2 regions of the Erwinia amylovora genome follow, and region 1 is predicted to be linked to the other one. Evidence: predicted binding sites of a transcription regulator. Region 1 holds the regulator's gene; the other holds the start of a gene.
The links. The regulator sigma-54, encoded in region 1, starts transcription at its own class of promoters, with help from an activator protein. The targets are predictions, from matches to a motif close to GTTGGCACANNTTTCGCTNT.

Region 1 (3,423 bases):
TGCAGGGTAATGTGGCAACCTTCACCGGCAACGTGTTGGTCACTCAGGGCAGCATCAAAATTACGGCGGATAAGGTGGTCGTGACCCGTCCGGGCGGCGATAGCAAAAAAACCATTGTCGATGCCTATGGCAATCTTGCAACGTTCTACCAAATGCAGGATAACGGTAAACCGGTTCAGGGCCACGCTGAGAAAATGCGTTACGAGCTGGCGAACGATCGGGTCGAGTTAACCGGGAACGCCTATCTCGAACAGCTTGACAGTAATGTAAAAGGCGATCGCATTACCTATCTGGTAAAAGAACAAAAAATGCAGGCTTACGGCAACACCGGCAAACGCGTTACTACCGTGCTGGTGCCGTCACAGCTGCAAGATAAAGACCCTTCGTCAAACGGCCAGAAGAAGAGTAACTAACGAATATGGCAACCTTAATTGCAGAAAACCTGGCGAAAGCCTACAAAGGTCGTCGGGTGGTTGAAGATGTCAGCCTGCAGGTTAAGTCCGGCGAAATCGTTGGTCTGCTTGGCCCTAACGGGGCGGGCAAAACAACGACATTTTATATGGTCGTAGGGATTGTGCCGCGCGATGCGGGGCGCATCGTGATCGATGAAGAAGACATCAGTATATTGCCGTTACACGCGCGCGCGCGCCGGGGGATTGGCTACTTGCCACAGGAAGCCTCTATTTTCCGTCGCCTGAGCGTTTACGACAATTTGATGGCGGTATTGCAGATCCGTAACGATCTCACCAGCGAACAGCGCGAAGACCGTGCCAATGAGCTACTGGCAGAATTTCATATCGCGCATCTGCGTGATAGCCTGGGACAGGCCCTATCCGGGGGCGAACGCCGCCGCGTGGAAATTGCCCGCGCGCTGGCAGCCAATCCAAAATTTATCCTGTTGGATGAGCCTTTCGCCGGGGTTGACCCCATCTCCGTGATTGATATAAAAAAAATAATCGAACATCTGCGCGACAGCGGCCTTGGCGTCTTGATCACCGACCATAACGTCCGTGAAACGCTGGCAGTCTGCGAACGCGCCTACATTGTCAGTCAGGGGCATTTAATCGCCCACGGTACCCCAGAAGCGATCCTGGCCGATGAACAAGTGAAGCGTGTCTATTTAGGCGAAGAGTTCAGACTCTGATAAGGTGTTCACCTTAGGTATGATTTCTGGGGAATTAACATCCTGAATATGAAGCAAGGTCTACAACTCAGGCTGAGCCAACAGCTTGCCATGACGCCACAGCTGCAACAGGCCATTCGCCTGTTACAGCTCTCTACGCTTGAACTACAACAAGAAATTCAGCTGGCGCTGGAAAGTAACCCGCTGCTTGAACAGACCGATATTCATGAAGAGGTGGCCAGTCGCGAATATCAGGAAACCGAGGCGCTGGATACCCGGGAAGCACTGGAACAGAAGGACATGCCGGAAGAGCTGCCGCTGGATGCCACCTGGGATGAGATTTATACCGCCGGAACGCCCTCAGGGACCGGCACCGACTACCATGACGATGAATTGCCCGTCTATCAGGGGGAAACAACGCAGACGCTGCAGGACTATCTGATGTGGCAGGTAGAGCTGACGCCGTTTAGCGATACCGACCGGGCAATTGCAACGTCGATTGTCGATGCCGTAGATAATACCGGCTATCTGACGGTTTCACTGGAGGAAATCCTCGACAGCATGGGTAACGACGAGCTGGCACCAGAGGAAGTCGAAGCGGTACTGAAACGGGTACAGCGCTTTGACCCTGTTGGCGTCTGCGCGCGCGATCTGCGTGACTGTCTGCTGGTTCAGCTATCGCAGTTCGCTCAAGAGCATCCTTTTCTCAAAGAGGCTCGTCTGATTGTCAGCGAACATCTCGATCTGCTGGCAAACCATGATTTTCGCAGTCTGATGCGCGTCACGCGCCTTAAGGAAGAGGTGCTGAAAAGCGCCATGCAGCTGATTCAGACCCTCGACCCCAGGCCAGGTCAGTCGGTCAATACTCAGGAACCGGAGTATGTTATCCCGGACGTACTGGTACGCAAAATCAGCCATCGCTGGGCGGTAGAGCTTAATGCTGACAGCGTGCCGCGGCTAAAGATTAACCAGCATTACGCTTCTCTTGGCACAAATTCACGCAGCGATAGCGACTCGCAGTTTATCCGCAGTCACCTGCAGGAGGCGAAATGGCTGATCAAAAGTCTGGAAAGCCGTAATGATACCCTGCTAAAAGTGACCCGTTGCATCGTCGACCGACAGCAGGCTTTTTTTGAACAAGGTGAAGAGTTTATGCGCCCGATGGTACTGGCAGATATTGCCAGCGCGGTCGAGATGCATGAGTCAACTATTTCGCGCGTCACCACGCAAAAGTATCTGCACAGCCCGCGCGGTATTTTTGAACTGAAGTATTTTTTCTCCAGCCACGTCAATACCGACAGCGGGGGCGAAGCCTCATCCACGGCCATTCGTGCGCTGGTGAAAAAGTTAGTCTCGGCGGAAAACCCTGCCAAACCGCTTAGCGACAGCAAGTTAACCTCCATGCTTTCCGAACAGGGAATTATGGTCGCCAGGCGCACTGTGGCAAAATACCGAGAGTCTTTATCCATCCCGCCATCGAATCAGCGTAAACAGCTGGTTTGAACGAACAGAGAAGGAAGACACGATGCAGCTCAATATTACCGGACAACACGTTGACATCACTGAACCATTGCGCGAGTTTGTTACCACTAAATTTGCCAAACTGGAGCACTATTTTGACCGGATTAACCAGGTCTATATTGTTTTAAAAGTGGAGAAAGTGACGCAAATTGCAGATGCCACGCTGCATGTAAACGGCGGCGAGCTGCATGCCACCTCGGAAGATAAAGATATGTACGCGGCGATTGACGGCCTCATCGATAAGCTGACGCGTCAGTTGAATAAACATAAAGACAAGCTAAAACAACACTAAACTTCACTAAGCACCGGCTGGATTTTTCAGTACCGAAATCATGAGTGAGGCTGAACGCGGTTAACGGCTCGTCTTCTGTTCAAAGACGAGCCGTTACTCGATGCGGCATGTTAATCTTATGATCCAACCCTGGGAAAATGCCATGCGCCCTGCGGAAGTGAATAAGTAAGTGAAACTATGATGAACAACGATGTGAAACTGGAACTGGACTCCGTGCTAAGCGTCGCCTGCACGCGTAACGATGTACATTGCCAAAGCAAAAAACGCGCTCTGGAAATTATCAGTGAACTGGCGGCTAAACAGCTTAACCTGCCACAACAGATAATTTTCGATGCTATTCTGACGCGCGAAAGAATGGGCAGTACCGGCATCGGTAGTGGCATTGCCATCCCGCACGGCAAATTAGAAGAAGATACTTTGCGCGCCGTAGGCGTTTTTATCCGCCTGGAGAACCCCATCGCTTTTGATGCCATTGATAACCAGCCTG
Region 2 (3,423 bases), 470 kb from region 1:
AAAATAGCCCATCAGTTCCGGCAGTGGCGTACCAAACAGCTTGCGGGAACTCTGCGCCAGCAACTGCTGCGCGGCGGGGTTGGCGTAATGAATCACCAGTTCGCCATCGACCAGCAAAATACTATTGATCAGCGAATTGAGAATCTGCCCAGCATCGGGCAGCGTGCCAGTTGCCATACGGCCTTCTCCAGAACTTTTTTTGCACCAACTTAGTGCATTATAGCCGTGTCAGTTAAAATCGTCCTGCTGAACGATAAATCCGCGGTGAAAAAAACCCATCCTGAGATGGGCTGAAAGTTCCACGGCAACAAATACCCGGCGTCCTTCATGCCACAGCTGCGAGACGACATTCGCCGGGATAACAAAAATTAAACGCTGTAGTACAGTTCGAACTCAACCGGGTGCGGGGTCATGCGCACGCGCTCCATCTCCGCTTTACGCAGCTCGATATAAGCTTCGATCGCGTCGTCGGTGAACACACCGCCACGCGTCAGGAACTCACGGTCTTCGTTGAGAGCGGCCAGAGCTTCGTCCAGGGAGGCAGCAACTTTAGGGATCTCCGCTTCTTCTTCCGGCGGCAGGTCGTACAGGTTTTTGTCCATCGCATCGCCCGGGTGGATCTTATTGATGATGCCGTCAAGGCCAGCCATCAACAGTGCCGCGAAGCACAGGTACGGGTTAGCAGCCGGATCGGGGAAGCGCGCTTCAATACGGCGTGCTTTCGGGCTGGCGACAACCGGAATACGGATAGACGCGGAACGGTTACGCGCAGAGTAAGCCAGCATAACCGGTGCTTCGTAGCCAGGAACCAGACGCTTATAGGAGTTAGTGGTCGGGTTAGCCAGCGCATTGATCGCTTTAGCGTGTTTAATCACTCCGCCGATGTAGAACAGGGCAGTTTCAGACAGGCCGCCGTATTTGTCGCCCGCAAACAGGTTAGTTCCGCCTTTTGACAGTGACATGTGGCAGTGCATACCGGAGCCGTTATCACCGAATATTGGCTTAGGCATAAAGGTGGCGGTTTTGCCATAAGCGTGAGCCACGTTGTGGACGACATATTTGTAGATCTGAATTTCGTCAGCTTTCTTGGTCATGGTGTTGAAGCGGGTAGCCACTTCATTCTGACCGGCAGTGGCGACTTCGTGGTGATGAGCTTCAACCACCAGGCCCATCTGTTCCATCGTCAGACACATCGCAGAACGGATATCCTGTGATGAGTCGACCGGAGGAACCGGGAAGTAGCCGCCTTTCAGCCCCGGACGATGGCCTTTGTTGCCGCCTTCGTATTGTTTACCGGTGTTCCAGCTGGCTTCGATATCATCGATAGCAACGTGGGAGCCGGAAGTGCTGCTGCCGAAACGGATATCGTCAAACAGGAAGAACTCGGGTTCTGGCCCGAACAGCACGGTGTCGGCAATGCCGGAAGAGCGCAGGAAATCTTCTGCGCGTTTGGCGATGGAGCGTGGGTCACGGTCGTAACCCTGCATGGTGCCTGGCTCAAGGATGTCGCAACGAATAATCAGGGTGGCATCTTCGAAGAACGGATCGAGGACAGCGGTGGTGGCATCCGGCATCAGAACCATGTCGGATTCGTTAATCCCTTTCCAGCCACCAATCGAGGAGCCGTCGAACATTTTGCCTTCCTCGAAGAAGTCAGCATTAACCTGGTGAGCAGGGATAGTGACGTGCTGCTCTTTGCCTTTGGTATCGGTGAAACGCAGGTCAACGAATTTGACTTCGTGCTCGTTCATCATCGACAGAACGTGTTCAGCTGACATACTTAACTCTCCTGGATTTTGTCATTGTCGTCGCGGTTAGAGAACTTCCACGGTGCGCTTTGCATTTCGCTGCGCTACTTCCGATAATAAAGATCTCTGACAAGCTTACAACCGTGTGGAAAAGGGCATTTTTCGCTTATCAGAGTATTTGCGAAATTTGTGCCAACTTTTTTATTTTATGCAAAAGGCGCTATGATGCGCCCTCTCGTCAGACGGGGGATGCACCACGATGGAAGTCGCGCACCATTCTGGTGCTGTTGAGTGGTGGCTGGTCACCATTTTGGTGCAATTTCAGCATTCCGGTGCAATCTTTGCACTGGAAATGGGTGTCATAACCATCCGGACAGTTATCTTTATACGAAGTCCTCGAACTTGTTCAGTCCTTCGATTAATCCGTGTACAATAGCGCGCTATTTCTAATGCCTGAGGCAAAGCTGTGATCGAAAATTTGCGTAACATCGCCATTATTGCCCACGTTGACCATGGTAAAACTACCCTGGTTGATAAGTTGCTGCAGCAGTCCGGGACCTTTGATGCCCGCACCGAAGCAACCGAACGCGTAATGGACTCCAACGATTTGGAGAAAGAGCGTGGGATTACCATCCTCGCAAAAAACACCGCCATTAAATGGAATGACTACCGCATCAACATCGTTGATACCCCAGGGCACGCCGACTTCGGCGGTGAGGTTGAGCGTGTGATGTCAATGGTTGACTCGGTGCTGCTGGTTGTGGATGCAATGGATGGCCCGATGCCGCAAACCCGTTTCGTGACCAAAAAAGCTTTTGCTAACGGTCTGAAGCCGATCGTGGTAATCAACAAAGTTGACCGTCCGGGCGCGCGTCCTGACTGGGTTGTTGACCAGGTATTTGACCTGTTCGTCAACCTGGATGCCACTGACGAGCAGCTCGACTTCCCGGTGATCTACGCCTCTGCCCTGAACGGAATCGCCGGTCTGGACCACAGCGATATGGCGGAAGATATGACTCCGCTGTACGAAGCGATTGTAAAACATGTGTCGCCACCGCAGGTCGAGATGGAAGCACCTTTCCAGATGCAGATCTCTCAGCTGGATTACAACAACTACGTTGGCGTTATCGGCATCGGCCGCATCAAGCGCGGTAAAGTGAAGCCGAACCAGCAGATCACGATCATCGACAGCGAAGGCAAAACCCGTAACGGTAAAGTCGGTAAAGTTCTGACTCACCTGGGCCTGGAGCGTATCGACGCGACCGAAGCGGAAGCGGGCGATATCATCGCGATTACCGGGCTGGGCGAACTGAACATCTCTGACACCATCTGCGATCCGCAGAACGTGGAAGCGCTGCCGGCACTGAGCGTTGATGAACCTACCGTGACCATGTACTTCAACGTCAACACCTCGCCGTTCTGCGGTAAAGAAGGTAAGTTTGTGACCTCGCGTCAGATCCTTGACCGTCTGAACAAAGAGCTGGTGCACAACGTGGCGCTGCGCGTTGAAGAAACCGAAGACTCCGATGCGTTCCGCGTATCGGGTCGTGGTGAGCTTCACCTGTCGGTGCTGATCGAAAACATGCGCCGCGAAGGCTTTGAAATCGCCGTTTCACGTCCTAAGGTTATCAACCGTAAAATCGATGGCCGCATGCAAGAGCCGTTCGAGAACGTG

Region 2: the regulator sigma-54 is predicted to act here: its motif matches at 1,926-1,945, upstream of glnA (glutamate--ammonia ligase).

What each region holds. Positions count from the first base shown of each region.
Region 1 is NZ_CP066796.1:377,887-381,309, reverse strand. It holds gene lptA (lipopolysaccharide ABC transporter substrate-binding protein LptA) at 1-413, shown strand, start outside; gene lptB (LPS export ABC transporter ATP-binding protein) at 419-1,144, shown strand; gene rpoN (RNA polymerase factor sigma-54) at 1,193-2,626, shown strand; gene hpf (ribosome hibernation promoting factor) at 2,649-2,936, shown strand; gene ptsN (PTS IIA-like nitrogen regulatory protein PtsN) at 3,114-3,423, shown strand, end outside.
Region 2 is NZ_CP066796.1:3,713,880-3,717,302, reverse strand. It holds gene glnL (nitrogen regulation protein NR(II)) at 1-177, opposite strand, end outside; gene glnA (glutamate--ammonia ligase) at 369-1,778, opposite strand; gene typA (ribosome-dependent GTPase TypA) at 2,215-3,423, shown strand, end outside.